One region of the Clostridium pabulibutyricum genome, then DNA from elsewhere that is predicted to be linked to it. Evidence: riboswitches for the same ligand, from Rfam matches in the RefSeq annotation. Region 1 holds a riboswitch; each other region holds the start of a gene.
What was found. A riboswitch is a leader RNA that binds a small molecule or an ion and turns the genes downstream of it on or off. The one in region 1 is predicted to bind S-adenosylmethionine.
Positions count from the first base shown of each region.

Region 2: it holds a riboswitch for S-adenosylmethionine, as region 1 does, so the genes downstream of both, thiS (sulfur carrier protein ThiS) here and metA (homoserine O-acetyltransferase MetA) in region 1, are expected to answer to the same signal.
Region 3: it holds a riboswitch for S-adenosylmethionine, as region 1 does, so the genes downstream of both, AC4CVH_RS09980 (O-acetylhomoserine aminocarboxypropyltransferase/cysteine synthase family protein) here and metA (homoserine O-acetyltransferase MetA) in region 1, are expected to answer to the same signal.
Region 4: it holds a riboswitch for S-adenosylmethionine, as region 1 does, so the genes downstream of both, metK (methionine adenosyltransferase) here and metA (homoserine O-acetyltransferase MetA) in region 1, are expected to answer to the same signal.

Region 1 covers NZ_JBZAYZ010000003.1:260,980-265,464, forward strand. Annotated here, with positions in the region: gene AC4CVH_RS06370 (argininosuccinate synthase) at 1-234, opposite strand, end outside; gene AC4CVH_RS06375 (beta/alpha barrel domain-containing protein) at 513-1,196, opposite strand; gene AC4CVH_RS06380 (homocysteine S-methyltransferase family protein) at 1,274-2,152, opposite strand; SAM riboswitch class I at 2,269-2,376, shown strand; gene metA (homoserine O-acetyltransferase MetA) at 2,509-3,426, shown strand; gene AC4CVH_RS06390 (isocitrate/isopropylmalate dehydrogenase family protein) at 3,489-4,485, opposite strand, start outside.
Region 2 covers NZ_JBZAYZ010000008.1:72,876-77,360, reverse strand. Annotated here, with positions in the region: gene AC4CVH_RS10020 (LysR family transcriptional regulator) at 1-35, shown strand, start outside; gene AC4CVH_RS10015 (phosphatase PAP2 family protein) at 110-649, shown strand; gene AC4CVH_RS10010 (histidine phosphatase family protein) at 652-1,266, opposite strand; SAM riboswitch class I at 1,437-1,542, shown strand; gene thiS (sulfur carrier protein ThiS) at 1,670-1,885, shown strand; gene AC4CVH_RS10000 (HesA/MoeB/ThiF family protein) at 1,875-2,705, shown strand; gene AC4CVH_RS09995 (M67 family metallopeptidase) at 2,712-3,125, shown strand; gene AC4CVH_RS09990 (ferredoxin-like domain-containing protein) at 3,162-4,485, shown strand, end outside.
Region 3 covers NZ_JBZAYZ010000008.1:68,135-72,619, reverse strand. Annotated here, with positions in the region: gene AC4CVH_RS09990 (ferredoxin-like domain-containing protein) at 1-739, shown strand, start outside; gene AC4CVH_RS09985 (O-acetylhomoserine aminocarboxypropyltransferase/cysteine synthase family protein) at 783-2,012, shown strand; SAM riboswitch class I at 2,094-2,199, shown strand; gene AC4CVH_RS09980 (O-acetylhomoserine aminocarboxypropyltransferase/cysteine synthase family protein) at 2,274-3,557, shown strand; partial or broken gene AC4CVH_RS09975 (NAD(P)-dependent alcohol dehydrogenase) at 4,057-4,308, shown strand; gene AC4CVH_RS09970 (DeoR/GlpR family DNA-binding transcription regulator) at 4,353-4,485, opposite strand, start outside.
Region 4 covers NZ_JBZAYZ010000009.1:27,786-32,270, reverse strand. Annotated here, with positions in the region: gene AC4CVH_RS10555 (rod shape-determining protein) at 1-716, shown strand, start outside; gene yyaC (spore protease YyaC) at 767-1,309, opposite strand; tRNA gene AC4CVH_RS10545 (tRNA-Thr) at 1,599-1,674, shown strand; tRNA gene AC4CVH_RS10540 (tRNA-Tyr) at 1,680-1,764, shown strand; tRNA gene AC4CVH_RS10535 (tRNA-Val) at 1,773-1,848, shown strand; tRNA gene AC4CVH_RS10530 (tRNA-Thr) at 1,888-1,963, shown strand; tRNA gene AC4CVH_RS10525 (tRNA-Tyr) at 1,969-2,053, shown strand; SAM riboswitch class I at 2,097-2,195, shown strand; gene metK (methionine adenosyltransferase) at 2,265-3,440, shown strand; gene recD2 (SF1B family DNA helicase RecD2) at 3,526-4,485, shown strand, end outside.

The sequences.
Region 1 (4,485 bases):
TGCTTTTACAGCCTTGAATATATAATCTTTTACAAATTCATCTTTTAAGTCTTCTACATATGCTTTGGATGCTCCTGTTCTTAAAGCCTTCTCTTTTATGGCATTAAAATCATCTTCCTGTCCAACGTCCATACAAACAGCTACAACATCCAAATCGTAGTTTTCTTTAAGCCAGGGAATTATAATTGAAGTATCCAATCCTCCTGAATATGCTAGTACAACTTTATCTTTCATAAACCAAGACCCCCATCTGAGTATTTTATATAAATATTTTTTGTTTTCAAAAATAAACTATATTATAATTATACATACATTATTATAATTATGCAATATTTTTTTCTGTATTGGTAGAAATAATTTTATGTATTCTTCTTCAAAATCGTTTTCATACGGTGTATAAACACTGTTTTTTTAATATTGAGCTTTAAAGTATCATTTTGATATTTTATGCATAATTATAAACCAGTAGATATTCTCCACCGGTTCAAGATAAAAAATTTTAAAATTAAAATTTACATATTTCTATACTTAAACATAGTTTCTTTGAACAACTCAGCTGTAGAGGGCGGTGTATATGAAATTGCATTTGCACCGGATTTTATAGTTTCAATTATACTCTCGTCACTTCTGCCTCCAGTAGCCATTATAGGAAAATTTGGAAACTTATTTCTTATATTCTTTACAAGCGAAGTCGTTTTTGATCCTGCAGATACATTTAAAATAGACGTTCCCGCCTCTATCCTGCTCTTTATATCGTCTTTCTCCGAAACTACAGTTACAATGACAGGTATGTCTATAGTGCTGCTTATAGCTTCAACAACATCATTTGGAGTCGGACTATTTACAACTACACCCATGGCCCCTGTAAATTCAGCGTTAAGCGCTAAGTTTATCACTCTTTTTCCCGTAGTGAGTCCACCTCCGACGCCGCAAAAGATAGGAACATCGGATGCTGCAACAAGAGCCTCTGTTATAACAGATTGTGGAGTAAAAGGGTACACCGCAAAAACCGCATCTGCATCTATATTTTTAATTACTGCAATGTCCGTTGTAAATGCAAAGGACTTTATCCTCTTTCCAAAAACTTTAATTCCAGTTGCCTCTCTTATCACACTTGGAACGTGTATCATGTGACCCCTAAGCGTTCCATTTATCTGAGGTATGTACTTATTTAACTTTCCATTAACTCTTTCCATGATTTTTTCTCCTAAAGACAATCAAAATTATTTTCTAACTATATTCTATATTAATTGATTGAATTATTCCATACAAATCAAAAAGAATTTTCTATTTCGGCCCGCATGGTCTTGATAAATTTCGGATTTGTACCACAGCAGCCTCCCAGCATTTTCACACCACTTTGGGCCATAATTTTCATATAACGTGAAAACTCGTGTGGGCAAATGTCATAATAAGCTCTATTTCCATCATATCTTGGAAGCCCGGCATTAGGCTGTACCATTACCGGTGTAGATGAATATTTCAAGATTTCATCTACTATTTTTTTAATCTTTTTTGGGCCTGAACAACAATTTACACCAATAACATCAGCCCCAAGACTTTCAAGCGTAAACACCATGGTTTGAGGATCCGTTCCAGAACGTGTAATTCCATCTTCTTGAAAAGTCATTGTACAAAATACCGGAATAGAACTGTTTTCTCTGGCTGCAAGTACCGCTGCCTTCATCTCGCATATGTCCATCATAGTTTCAATCAGTATAAAATCTACGCCTTCCCTTTCTCCAACAAGAACCTGTTTTTTAAACAAGTTGTATGCAGTTTCAAAGCTCAAATCTCCAAAAGGTTCCATAGCCTCTCCTATAGGTCCGATATCAAGTGCCACAAACTTGTCATCCTTTCCACTGACCGCAGACATGGCAATCTCTATGCCTTTTTCAAGAACTTCCTCTTGAGAATATCCAAGATATCTGCATCTTAATTCACTTGTTCCAAATGTATTTGTGGTTATTATATCCGCTCCTGCCTCAAGATATGCCTCATGTATCTTTTTTATCTTCTCTCCACTGGTTATATTCAAGATCTCCGGAGGTTCTCCCTTCTTCAATCCATATTTTTGAAGCATGGTTCCCATAGCTCCATCAAAGAAAATAAATCTGTCCTTAAATTTATCCATAAACTCCTCAAAAATCATTCAATCCACCCTCTTTTAGAAAAATATCCGGCCCGTATTAAAACTTGAAATCCTGCTCAACGCCTCTCCTTGACAATAATAATATTATAGTATATCATATTTATTAATTAAATATAGTCTTATCAAGAGTGGCAGAGGGACTGGCCCAATGATGCCCGACAACCAGCATTTTTCATTTGAATGCACGGTGTTAATTCCTACAGATTATTTCTGAAAGATAAGAAAAATAGTTTTAACCGAAAGTTGTTTTTCTTATAGAAGGACAGCCTTTTATTTTTTTATGACTATTTTCCATACTCGTAGCTTGAAATAAGACTCTTATTTGATAATGCTATTATTTGTAAAGGATGAGTTTGATGCCAATAAATATACCCAATGACTTACCAGCCAGTAAAACATTGAAGTCTGAAAACATATTTGTAATGAACGAAGATCGTGCAACAAGACAAGACATAAGACCTCTCAACATAGTAATATTAAATCTTATGCCGGTTAAAACCGTCACTGAAACACAAATTTTACGGCTCCTTGGAAATTCACCTCTTCAGGTTGACATAACTTTGATGTATCCAAGATCCCACAGTCCAAAAAACACTTCGGAAGAATATTTATTTAAATACTACGAAACTTTTGATGAAGTAAAGTACAGAAAATTTGACGGTATGATAATAACCGGAGCCCCTGTGGAAAAGCTTGATTTTGAAGATGTAGACTATTGGGATGAACTTGCCAAAATCATGGACTGGTCCTTGATGAATGCATACTCTACACTTCACATATGCTGGGGTGCACAGGCAGGATTATACCATCATTTTGGCATTCCAAAATATCCGCTGGATAAAAAGATATTTGGTGTTTTTGAACATACCATAAATAAAAAAAATATAAGACTTCTAAGAGGATTTGACGACATATTCTGGGCACCGCATTCAAGGCATACCTACAACAAACGCGAGGATGTCGAAAAAATTCCGGAACTTCAGATATTATCCGAATCCAAAGAAGCCGGAATGTATATAATAGCTACAAAGGGCGGACGCCAGATATTCGTTACAGGTCATTCAGAGTATGACACAATGACTTTAAAATCAGAATACGACAGAGATCTAAATTCAAACCTCAAAGTAGACATTCCAAAACACTATTTTCCTAATGATGACATGTCGAAAACCCCATTGTCAAGATGGAAAGGTCATGCAAACCTTCTGTTTTTAAACTGGCTAAACTACTATGTATATCAAGAAACACCTTATGATTTGAACAAACTTATGTAAATATAAAGAAACCACAGGTTCCAATAAAAATTGAAGCTCTGCGGTTTCTTTCATATTATAATTTACAGTTTTGAAATTATTTCATCGGTAAACTCGGAAGTACTTGCATCTCCTCCAAGATCACATGTCAAAATTTTTCCTTCCTTCAAAACCGACTCAACTGCACTCTCTATCCTGGCTGCAGCTTCATTTTCACCAATATGTTTAAGCATCATTACAGATGAAAGAATTACAGCCGTAGGATTTGCCTTCCCCGTGCCTGCGATATCAGGTGCAGAACCATGAGCAGCTTCAAAAACCGCAGCATTTTCTCCTACATTGGCACCAGGTACAAGTCCAAGTCCGCCTATGAGACCGGAAGCCATATCAGAGAGAATGTCTCCGTATAAGTTCGGCATAACAAGTACATCATAATTTTCAGGATTCATAACAAGCTTCATGCTCATTGCATCTACTATAACATCTTCAAATTCGATATTTTTATATTCCTCTGCAATATCACGGGCAGTTCTTAAAAACAATCCATCTGAAAGTTTCATTATATTTGCTTTGTGAACTGCAGTAACTTTCCTTCTTCCATTTTTAACCGCATACTCAAATGCAGCTCTCACTATTCTCTCGCTGGCTTTTTTCGATATAATCTTTACACTCTGAGCTGTATCAGGATTTACCATAAACTCTATTCCTGCATATAAGTCTTCAGTATTTTCCCTGAATATCACAAGATTTACATTGTCATATCTTGTCTTTACACCATCATAGGTTTTTATAGGTCTTATATTAGCATACAAATTCAGACTTTTCCTGAGTGTAACATTTACACTTCTGAAACCCTTCCCTACAGGAGTTGTTACCGGTCCTTTAAGAGCAACCTTGTTTTTCTTTATATTTTCTATTATATGATCCGGTATTGGAGTACCATATTTGTCGAGCACTGCCGCTCCTGCCTCAAATATGTCCCATTCTATACAAGCTCCGCTTTCATCAACAACCTTCTTTGCAGCCATGCATACTTCCGGACCTATCCCATCACCTTTAATAAGAGTAATCCTATGTTTC
Region 2 (4,485 bases), on a different contig from region 1:
TACTTACTTCAAGTAAAAAGTTCAACAAAGTTTAAAACCAATTTGAAATATAGTTTTATTTCTTGTATAATACAACTATTTGTTAAAGAACTTCATGGAGGAATATGCTATGTTTTCAATGAATGGATTTGACAATAATATACTTCAGTTTATACAAAATCATATGAGAAGTTCAGTTATGGATGAAGCAATGATTGTTGTAACATCTCTTGGAAATCTAGGAATAATATGGATTGTAATTTCAGCATTTATTTTGATTAGAAAGAAAAACAAAACTGCGGTCATAGGGGTTTTATGTGCGATGCTTCTTGGAACTATTCTGGGACAGGAGATATTAAAGAATATAATACAAAGGCCAAGACCTTTCTTAGAATCCAGTGTAATTAACATGATTATTGAAAAACCAGTTTCATATTCTTTTCCTTCTGGACATACGACTGCAGCATTTGCGGCTGCAGGAATTTTGTCGAAGTATTTTAAGAAGTATTCTGTACTTTTTTTTACAATTGCTATTTTGATAGGATTCTCAAGATTATATTTATACGTACACTATCCTACTGATGTTATTGCAGGAGCAATTCTTGGATTAGTATGCAGCAGAATAGTGTACAATGGATTAAATAGGAATAAGGTAATTAAGAAGAGTTAGAGTTATTTTGAAAGATGAGCTGTATTGTTTAGAGTATATAAAACGGGAGCATGATCATCGCTGAAAACTAGCTCTGTTACAGAAGTATTTGTCAAAAACATATTGTGGTACATTCCCGGATCTAAATTAAAGATAGCCAAGATAGCTGCTTTTAATATACCTCCGTGGGCTACCACAAGTATTTTTTTGTATTTGTTTTTGGATACAATATCAATAAGTGCCTTTTTGATTCTATCACAAGCATTTTTTAAATGCATTTCTCCTTCATACAAAACAGCATCACCGGGATTTTTTTTCCATACTTCAAATTGTTCTTCATAGCTGTTTTCTATTTCATCTATGGTAAGGCCTTCCCAGAGGCCAAAATTTATTTCACGCAGGTCATTAACAATTATAGGTTTGGTTTCACTTTTGGCTGCAATTATTTCTGCAGTTTTCCTTGCACGTTTAAGCGGACTTGCATATACACAATCAAAATTTCCATTTAAGTATTCCGAGAGATGTTCAGCTTGCTTTATGCCTTCATCCGATAATTCGATGTCAGAGCATCCCTGAAATTTTCCAAGTTTATTCCATGGAGTTTGTCCATGTCTTATCAATAATAATTTTGTCTCCATATGTATACCTCCTAAATATTTAGCACCTATTAAATAGTAAAATATTTTAACATTTAAGTCAAACAGCGATGCTATAGACTTATTTTTAAAATGGATAAAAGATAATGAAAAATATTTTATTGACAAAATTAATTTGCGTGTGGTATTATTTAATTAATTTAATATGAAAATTCTTATCACGAGAGGTGGAGGGACTGGCCCAATGATGCCCGGCAACCTGATTTGCTTTCCATGGTGCCAATTCCAGCAGGTATTAAGTCACCTGAAAGATGAGAAACTTGAAGATACTTTCTTGTAACTCATTTCAAGAAGGTTTTTTATTTTATAAAAAGTTATGACCAAAATGGTTAAAACGAAAAAGAATTGATTGTATATTTTACGTAAAATAATAAGGAGGAAATTTATGAATATAAAGGTAAACGGAGAAGAGAAAACTATAAAAGACGGTGTAACAATTACTGAAATCTTGAAGATAGAAAATGTGGAAATGCCGGAGATGGTTTCTGTTCAGCTTAATGATGAATTTTTAGATAGAGATAAATTTGACGCTGTTGTTTTGAAAGAAAATGATAGGATAGACTTTTTGTATTTTATGGGGGGTGGAAGTTTTGGATTTTAGCGAAGATCAGATAGAAAGGTATTCGAGACACATAATATTGTCTGAAGTTGGAGTTGAGGGACAGGAAGAACTTTTAAATTCAAAGGTTCTAGTTATAGGAACCGGAGGACTTGGAGCGCCAGCAGCCATGTATCTTGCAGCGGCAGGAATTGGTACAATAGGGCTTGTAGACGGTGATGTGGTGGATCTTTCAAATCTTCAAAGACAGATAATACATCAGACAAAAGATGTAGGAAAACCAAAAGTACAGTCAGGAATGGAAACTATAAATGAACTCAATCCGGATGTAAATGTAGTAACTTATAATGAACTTGTGGATTCGAGTAATATTTTAGATATAATAAAGGATAAGGACTATGATTTTATAATAGATGGAACAGATAATTTTCCTTCAAAGTTTCTTATAAATGATGCGTGTGTACTTGCAAAAAAGCCTTTTTCTCATGGAGGCATAATAAGATTTCAGGGACAGCTTACGACTTATATACCAGATAATGGTACGCCATGCTATAGGTGTATATTCCAGTCACCGCCACCAGCAGGAGTTGTACCGACATGCAGGGAGGCGGGCGTTCTCGGAGTGATGGGCGGAGTTGTAGGAACACTTCAGGCAACCGAGGCTCTTAAATATTTACTCGGCCTTGGTGATAATCTTGCAGGATATCTTTTGACTTATAATGCACTTACAATGAATTTTAGAAAAATAAAAGTATCAAAAAATAAAAAATGCGGAATATGCAGTGAAAATCCTAAAATAAAGAACCTTATAGATTATGAACAGGCGGCTTGTGATTTGAAAAATGGTAATTTAAAAGGGTGATTGATTATGATTTATTTTGATAAAATTGAGTATAGTAAAATTATAAGACAGGCAAAAGAAGAATTCCCAAATGAGTGTTGTGGATATATTGGAGGACACAAAGACGAGAAAGGGGACGTATATATAGACAGGGTATATTCCTTAACCAATATGGATCACAGCAGTGAACATTTTTCAATGGATCCAAAGGAACAGTTTGCTGTTGTGAAGCTTATAAGAAGTGAAGGATTTGTTATGATTGGAAACTATCATTCACATCCATATTCACCTTCAAGGCCGTCAGAGGAAGACAAAAAACTTGCATTTGATCCGGGAATATTATATGGAATACTTTCTCTTCAAAAGAAAGAGCCTGTTTTTAACTTTTTCAAGGTTGACAAGGACAAAAATGTTGAAAAACTTGAATATAAATTTACTTAAAATAAAAATATAAGTTTGTTAAGGAGTGTGATATTTATGATAGATATAAGCCAGGATAATTATGATTCCATAGAATCTATAAAAGAAAAATCCAAACAGTATGCCGAAAAAAGCATAAATCCTGTCAGATTCAAGGCGTTTAGAGTATCCATGGGGTTGTATGAACAGAGAGAAAAAGAGACATATATGCTGAGGACTAGAATACCTGGAGGAGTTATAACATTAAAACAGTTTCAATGTATAAGCGACCTGGCAAAGAAATATGCAAATGGGAAAATAAAATTTACTTCGAGACAGGACATACAATTTCACGGTGTAAGCCTGGATTCAGCTTATCCTTTGATGGATGCACTTGTAAAAGTAGGAATAATAACAAAGGGAACAGGTGGAAACACTGTAAGAAATATCGAATGTTCACCACTTTCGGGAGTATCTATCGATGATGTATTTGATGTAACGCCATATATGAAAGCGGCTACAAACTATCTTATCAAGGATCCTACAACAATGAACATGCCTAGAAAATATAAAATAGCATTTTCAAACAGCCCTGAAGATACCGGTAATGCAGCTATGTCAGACCTTGGCTTTATTGCAAAGATAGTGGATGGGAAAAAGGGATTTGTGCTGTATGGAGCAGGTGGCTTTGGAGGAAATCCAAGAGTATCTATAAAACTTAGAGATTTTATAAATGCAGAGGATATATTGTACTATATACAGGCTATGAAAAATGTATTTGAAGCAGAGGGTGACAGGACTAACAAACACAAGGCACGAATAAGATATATACTTATGAGGCTCGGACAGGAAAAATTCATAGAGTTGTTTGAAAGTGAAGTGGAAAAACTCAAGAAAGAGGGCGGACTTGAAGTAAAAGTAAAGGAAGATGAGTTCATAGTCAACAAAACAGAACGGTTTGTGAAAAACGTGGAAATATCGAAAGAACTTGAAAATATACTTTTCCCTCAGAAACAGCCTGGATTTTATTCAGTTTATGTACATCCGCAAAGCGGGAATCTGGAAGTTTCGAATTTAGATAGTGTACTTGATTTTATAGCACAGCTTGATTATGAAATTTCAATTAGAATTACAAATACACAGGCATTTTTTATACGAGATTTGAAAGAGAAGGATGCTGAGAAACTTATAGATATAATAGGAAAGTTTACCTCGATATATGCAATGGATAATTCAGTAACATGTGTTGGAGCGTCTACCTGTCAGCTTGGACTTTGCCTTTCACAAAATCTTCTTCAGGCAATAAAAGAGAAATTTAAAAATGAAACATCCGAGGTTAGATGCGCACTTCCTAGATTATTTATATCGGGATGTCCTAATTCATGTGCTCAGCATGAAAAAG
Region 3 (4,485 bases), on a different contig from region 1:
GGATAAATTCAAGGGAGATTCGGGTATATACTTTGATTTTGGTTCCTGCGAGAAATTTTCACTTAAAGGGCGTGGACCGGGAGAATGCAGCACTGGTGTTATGGATGTAATTAATTTGGATCTTTCAAATGCAAAAACAGCTCTCGACAAATATAGAAATACGAAAGACAATAAGGATTTGTATGCGTCGGCACTTGCATCTGCAAGAACACTTCTTGTTCTTAGAGGGGTTGATACAAATAAGGACAGGGAGATATTTGCACAATTTGCAAAGAACTTTGTGAATGCAGGATATGTGAAAAAATCGGTTAAAGATTTATTTGACACTCTAATAGATTTTAAAATTGGGGATATAGACGATATTTCAGATAAAATTGATGAAGTTGAGTACCTTTTCAATAAAGTAAATGACATGTATAAGTCATTGGATGGAAAACTTGAAATAACACTTGCAAAAGAAAATGAAACAGTTTCGAAAGCTGTAAATACTGAAAACAATTCTGAAGCTGAAAATGACACTGAAGTTGTAGATTTCAGAGGAGTAAAGTGTCCCATAAATTTTGTCAAGGTTAAAATTGAACTTTCAAAAATAAGGTCCGGCGAGAAAAAAGGATTTTACATTGATGATGGAGATCCTATAAACAATGTTCCGGAAAGTGTTAAAAAAGAGGGTCATAAGATAGTTTCAATAGACAAAAATTATGATGGATACAATTTACTTGTAATAGAAAAGAAATAGATAGAATCTTTTTATGGGTACCTTTGAGATTTGAGGTGAAATTATGAAATTCGATACTAAACTGATACATGGAAATTTGAATATAGATTATACCGGTTCTACAAATACGCCGGTGTACCTTACGAATGCATATGCGTATACCAGCGCTGAAAAGCTTGAAAATATATTTAATGGAAAGGCTATGGGATATGCGTATACGAGGATGTCAAATCCTACGGTAATGTCCTTTGAAAGAAGAATGGCAAGTCTTGAAAATGGATTTGTTGCAACAGCTGCAGCATCTGGAATGAGTGCAATTTATCTTGTAATAATGAACACAGTTGCTCCAGGAGATGAAATAATTGCATCAAGTGGATTGTATGGAGGAACTTATACGCTTATAAGAAATCTTACTTCGCTGGGCATAAAAGTAAAATTTTTAGATGATATTACAAGAGAGTCACTTCAAGAGGAGATAACTGAAAATACAAAGCTCGTGTTTGCAGAAACCATAGGAAATCCGAAACTTGATATACTCGATATCGAAGGCATTGCTGGAATATGCAGTCTAAATGATATAATTTTTGCAGTGGATTCCACAATAACAACTCCTTATCTTATAAGACCTCTTGAGCATGGAGTGGATATTGTCGTGCATTCTGCCTCCAAGTATATAAATGGAACGTCCAACTCAATAGGTGGAATTATAATAGACGGAGGAAGTAGCAAATATAGAAGTCCAAAGCATAAAGGCTTTGCAGCTTATGCAAAACAGTATGGGAAAATGGCATTTACGGCAAAATTGAAAGACACGATAGGAAGAGATGTAGGACCTGCCATGTCACCTTCTACAGCCTTTCTGAATTTAACCGGAATTGAGACTCTTTCACTTAGGATGGAGAGACACTGTAAAAATGCCCTTGAAATTGCGAGATATCTTGAGAAGCAGGATAAAGTTGATGCGGTAAACTATCCTGGACTTGAAAGTTCGAAGTATCATTGCCTTGCTGAGAAATATTATAAAAAGGGTGCGGGGAGTATACTTACGTTTAGACTTGGCAGTAAGGAAAGGGCATATAAGTTTTTAAACAGTTTAAAACTTATATTGAATCTTACGAATATAGGTGATACTAAAACTATAATAATACATCCGGCATCTACAATATGTGCAAACAACACGGATAAGGAAAGACAGCAGATGGGTGTGTATGATGACTTGGTAAGACTATCTGTGGGTATAGAAGATACGGATGACATAAAAGAAGATATAAAAAATGCACTTTCACAAATATAAAAAAAGTTTGAAATTTATATTGACAATTAAAATTCAAGAATGTATAGTAAACATATATTTAATACAAATTTAATATTGAACTTCTTATCAAGAGAGGCGGAGGGACTGGCCCTATGATGTCCGGCAACCTGAATGAATTTTTATTCGACGGTGCTAATTCCAGCAGGTGAAACCTGAAAGATGAGAAACATTGATAATTCTTACTTCTTACAGTTTCACTGTAGGAAGTTTTTATTTTTTAATTAAAAAGGAGAGATAGGAATGAGCAAAGAGAGAAAATTGTCATTTGAAACATTACAGGTTCATGCAGGACAGGTACCGGATCCTGCAACAGGAGCAAGGGCGGTTCCAATATACCAAACCACATCTTTTGTTTTTAAAGATGCAGACGAGGCAGCTGATTTTTTTCAGCTTAAGAAACCGGGAAATGTTTACGGAAGAATAATGAATCCAACAGAAGATGTATTTGAAAAGAGAGTTGCAGCTCTTGAAGGCGGAAGTGCAGGACTTGCAACAGCATCCGGACTTGCAGCAATACTTTATGCAGTTTTGAATGTTGCGAGTGCAGGAGACAACATAGTTGCAGCAAGCACTTTGTACGGTGGGACATATGAGTTGTTTTCAGTAACACTTAAAAAACTTGGAATTGATGTTGTATTTGTTGATCCCGATGATCCTGAAAACATAAGAAAAGCCATAAATGACAAGACGAAAGCTGTTTATGCAGAAACGATAGGAAATCCAAAGATAAATATTCTTGACATAGAGGCTGTAGCAAATGTAGCACATGACAACAAAATACCTTTTATCATAGACAATACATTTGGAACCCCATATCTTGTAAGACCAATAGAATATGGTGCAGACGTAGTTGTACATTCCGCTACAAAATTCATAGGAGGACATGGAACAACTCTTGGTGGAATAATAGTGGACGGAGGAAAATTCGACTGGGCCGGAAGCGGAAAGTTCCCTGATTTCACAACACCTGATGAAAGTTATAACGGACTTGTATATGCAGATCTTGGTCCTACTGCTTTTGCAACAAAAGCAAGAGTACAGCTGCTTAGAAATACAGGAGCGACCTTAAGTCCACAAAGTGCATTTTATTTCCTTTTAGGACTTGAATCACTTTCGCTTAGAGTTGAAAGACATGTAGAAAATACAAGGAAAATAGTTGAATTTTTAAGCAACCATCCAAAAGTTGCATGGGTAAACTATCCGGAACTTGAAGGAAATCCATACAAAGAGCTTGCAAAGAAGTATTTGCCAAAGGGAGCAGGTTCAATTTTCACCTTTGGTATAAAAGGAGGACTTGAAGCAGGGAAGAAGTTTATAAACAGTCTTGAACTTTTCTCTCTCCTTGCAAATGTGGCAGATGCAAAATCACTTGTAATCCATCCTGCAAGCACAACACATGCAGAACTTAATGAAGAGCAGCAGAGAGCAGCCGGGATAACTCCGGATCTCATAAGACTTTCAATAGGAGTTGAAGGTGCGGACGATCTTATATATGATTTGAATCAGGCGCTTTCTAAAGTTTGATATGACTTTAAAAGAGAATAATTAGATACAGCAGACCTATCCAAATTGGATGGGTCTGATTTTTATAAATATACTTGTAAATGCTATAATGTCTATATATAGATTACTTTTGGAGGAAAAGGGATGATTAATTTAACATGCAAGCGTCAGTTTGTATATAAACATACCCTGGGTCTTGTAGCTGCAGCCGTAAAGTCAATAGAAAATTATCTGGAAACATATCTATGATCAAATAGCAAGACCAGAATATGAAAATACCGATGGTACGGTATATCTAAATAAAAAAAGCTTCACACCGATAAGGGATGGAAAAGATAAAATGCTGGCTGTAGTTATAATGCTTAAAGATATTCAAAAGGTATATAATATGGTAAATAAATATACTGGAATGAGAGCAAGATACAGTTTTTCGGATATACTGGGTTGAAGCAGATGCATGATGAGGCTTAAGAAATATGCAGTTAGCATTTCAGACAGTCACTCTACTGTACTTATAGAGGGTGAAAGTGAAAATCTTGAAATACCAAGAGAAGAATGGGGATGCGGAATGGCCCATAAGACAATAAAAGGTGGATTATGTCCTGGTGGAAGGCTAAGAATGGAGAGATTGATTGATCTTGTAAGACACAATCGTGTTGATTCTGGAAAGCTTGTTACATATGTGTACCATGGTTTTGACCATATAGAGGAAGCACTTCTTCTTATGAAAAATAAGCCAAAGGATTTAATAAAACCAGTAGTTATATTGTAGATTAAATAAAAGAGCTGCCCGAGGCAGCTCTTTTATTTAATGAATCATTTTTGCATGGACATGTATTTGTCACTTGATGATATTATTAAATTAGTGTTGTTCTTTTCAATGAATTCCACGTAATTATCCTGAGGTTTTTTGTCTGTTATGATATAATCTACGTTATCCATGGAACAA
Region 4 (4,485 bases), on a different contig from region 1:
TACCATGCGAAGCTACTGAAGTTGAAAAAAGAGCCGTAATCGATGCAGCACAAAATGCAGGGGCAAAAAAGGTATTTTTAATAGAAGAGCCGCTTGCTGCCGCCATAGGTGCAGGAATAGATATAACCAAACCGGAAGGGAATATGGTAATTGATATAGGTGGTGGAACAACAGATGTAGCAGTTATTTCTCTCGGAGGAATTGTAGTTAGATCATCAATCAAAGTTGCAGGAGACAAGTTTGATGAAGCAATAATGAAATTCATAAGAAAACAGCGAAAACTTATGATAGGTGAAAGAACTGCGGAAGAGTTGAAGATAAATATAGGATCGGCATTTGACGGAAGTGATGATGGAATGGAAATAAGAGGTAGAGATCTCGTCACTGGACTTCCTAAAAATATAAGAGTGACCTCGGATGAGATGAGAGAGGCACTTAAAGATACTATAAATGCAATAGCCGATACTACTCATGCAGTACTTGAAAAAACTCCTCCTGAACTTGCTGCTGATATAGCAGATAAAGGCATTATAATGACTGGAGGAGGAGCTTTGCTGAATGGATTGAATGATCTTATACACAACACTACAAATGTGCCTGTGTATGTTGCAGAAGATGCAGTATCATGTGTAGCTCTTGGAACAGGAAAAGTACTTGAATATCTTGATAAAATGGAGATTACGTTTACTGGAGATGATATAACTATTATTGATTAAATTAAGAATCTAATTTATTAGTAAATTTTCTAATAAGTTAGATTTTTTAACTAATATATTTTATCTGAGTTTTCATATAGGTTATATGCATGTGTCAATGAGTCAAGGATTACCTTTGACATGGATAAAATAAGATTTAGACGTATGTTGTTGGAACTGCTGAACAAATTCCTATTTGCATTTGAATCCACGATACCTATTATGGAAGCCTCTCCGACATTTGGAAGTGATTTTCCAACACCTTTTCCAGGATGGACAGGAAAATCCCTTATTTGGATTTCTCCTATACTTTCAGTATCACCAAGGCAGGCATCTATCCCAAGAATGTTACAGTTTTTGTGTTTCAATTTGATTTCATCAAGTTTTCTATTGATATTCAGGGCATGTATAGGTTCTTGTATTGTACCGTAGACAGGAAGAGGAAAATGTTTATATGTAAGTAATGTACCTACCATAGGTCCAAGGCAGTCACCTATGTATCTGTCTGTACCGATACACACTAGGATTGTATTTTTACTTATATAATCTTTTAAAAAATTCCCTAGTTTGTGATATACCAATGGATTTGTATACTTTGCTTTTATTTTGTTCACAATGTCACCTCTTTGATTAAGCTTTTTATTTTTTCATGTATGATCCGTGTTTTTAAAAAGTCATATATAATCTATATGATTGCTTGATTCAAATTAGAATACTACAAAAAAAATGACACTTGCAAAGGTATGATTTTGTGAGAAAAAACAAGTAATACAGAGTAAATAAAGGATGTTTATCAAAATATAAGAAAAAATAGAATTTGAAAAAAAGCCAACTACACGTTATACTAACATACGTTAATGTATTTGCTGCTTTGTACGGCAGTTGATTTAAAGTAGTGAATAGGCTGGCATAGCTCAGATGGTAGAGCAACTGACTTGTAATCAGTAGGTCGTGGGTTCGATGCCTACTGCCAGCACCAAATTTGGAGGAATTCCCGAGTGGCTAAAGGGGGCAGACTGTAAATCTGTTGTCATCGACTTCGATGGTTCGAATCCATCTTCCTCCACCAAGTATTATGGGCGCATAGCTCAGCTGGGAGAGCATCTGCCTTACAAGCAGAGGGTCACAGGTTCGAGCCCTGTTGTGCCCACCATTAATTATGGATTTTGGTTTTAATGTAACAAGTGAATAAGCTGGCATAGCTCAGATGGTAGAGCAACTGACTTGTAATCAGTAGGTCGTGGGTTCGATGCCTACTGCCAGCACCAAATTTGGAGGAATTCCCGAGTGGCTAAAGGGGGCAGACTGTAAATCTGTTGTCATCGACTTCGATGGTTCGAATCCATCTTCCTCCACCATATAAAAAACACTAGTTGGTGTTTTTTATTTTACAATTTAAAACTCTTATCGAGAGAGGTGGAGGGAAAGGGCCCTATGAAACCCGGCAACCAGTAATTTTACTAAGGTGCCAATTCCTGCAGTTTTTCTGCGAGATAAGAGAGTTGATATGTTTATTGACCTCTTCTTATGAAGAGGTTTTTTATTTTATACAGATGGAGGTAAAATTATATGAGAAAGTTATTCACTTCTGAGTCGGTTACAGAAGGACATCCAGATAAAATGTGCGATCAGATATCAGACGCAATACTTGATTCCATACTGGCACAAGATCCTGATGGAAGAGTAGCTTGTGAAACAGTGACTACTACAGGGATGATTATGATTATGGGAGAAATATCAACTAAGTGCTATGTTGACATTCCAAAGATAGTCAGAAAAACTGTAAAAGAAATAGGTTATACTAGAGCTAAATACGGTTTTGATTGTGATACTTGTTCTGTAATATCTTCAATAGATGAGCAGTCTTCGGATATAGCAATGGGAGTAAATGAAGCTTTTGAGGCTAAATCAGGAGAAATGGACAAAGTAGATGCAGTAGGTGCCGGAGATCAGGGAATGATGTTTGGATTTGCTACAAACGAAACTCCGGAATATATGCCTCTTCCAATAAATATGGCTCATAAACTTTCAAAAAAGTTGGCTGATGTAAGAAAAGACGGTACACTTTCATATTTGAGGCCTGATGGAAAGACTCAGGTTACTGTAGAATACGAAGATGACAAGCCTGTGAGAATAGACACGGTTGTAGTTTCATCACAGCATGATCCACATGTAACTCAGGAGCAGATAAGAGAGGATATAATAGAAAAAGTTATAAAACCTATAATACCTGCAAAGTTTCTTGATGAGAATACTAAATATTTTATAAATCCTACAGGAAGATTTGTCGTAGGAGGTCCTCAAGGTGATTCGGGACTTACCGGAAGAAAGATAATAGTAGATACTTATGGTGGATATGGAAGACACGGCGGAGGAGCATTTTCCGGAAAAGATCCAACCAAAGTTGACAGATCGGCAGCATATGCTGCAAGATGGGTGGCAAAAAATCTTGTTGCAGCAGGTGTTTCTGATAAACTCGAGATACAGCTTGCTTATGCCATAGGAGTTGCAAAACCTGTGTCTATAACGGTAGATACATTTGGAACGGGGAAAATATCGGATGACAAGGTTGTTGATATAATAAATAAAACCTTTGATTTAAGACCGGGTGCAATCATTAGAGAACTTGATTTAAAAAGACCTATATATAGACAAGTTGCGGCATATGGACATTTTGGAAGAACGGATTTGGATGTACCTTGGGAACAATTGAACAAAGTAGATGATATAAAGAAATATTTGTAAATAAAAGCACGTACCTTTAAGGGACGTGCTTTTGATATGTTATAATGAAATATATTAATAGTATTTTGAGAAATAGGGGAGCTTTATGGAAGAAATACAGGGAATTATAGATGATGTAGTATTTCATAATGATGAAAATGGATATGTGGTTGCCAAATTGAAAAATAAAAGTGGTATTGTAACAGTAGTGGGAAACCTCCCGTTTATTATGGAGGGACAGAATTTGAAACTTACTGGTGAGTGGGTTCTGCATCCTAATTTTGGCCAGCAGTTCAAGATAAAATATTCCGAGGAAGTTGTACCTGATACTACAGTCGGCATTGAAAGATATCTTTCATCAGGGGCGATATCAGGAATAGGTCCGGTTACTGCGAGAAAGATAGTTGAAAAGTTCGGCAAAGAGACACTTTATATAATGGATAATCACATTGACAGGCTTAGAGAAATAGAGGGGATAGGACAGAAAAAGATAAATCTTATATGTGATTCCTATTCAAAACAAAGTGAAGTAAGAAATATAATGATTTTCCTTCAGACATATGGTATAAGTGCAAATCAATGCGTAAAAATACATAAAAAATTTGGAGCGTCATCTATTGATGCAGTAAAGAAAAATCCATATGTTTTAACAGATGAGATAGCAGGGATAGGCTTTAAAATTGCAGACAGGATAGCCAGAAGCCTCGGTATAGAAGCAAATTCACCTTTTAGAATTCAAAGTGGACTGAGATATTTGGTAAACAAGTTTTGCAATTTCGGAAATACGTATATGCCGCTGGAAAAGCTTGTGTCTGAGGCTGAAAGCCTTATGGGTACGAACAAAGAAGATGTTGAACAAAATATATATGACAGTTCGCTTAAAGGAAAGCTAAAACTTGAAAAGTCAGGGGAGAAAATATGTGTTTTTCTTCCTGTGTACTATTATTGTGAGTTGAGTGTTACAAAAAAAATACTTTATCTTGAATTCAGCAAATATGATAAAATTGAAATTGACATTGAAAAGGAAGTTTGTGATTTTGAAAAAGCCAGCAATATAGAATTTGCG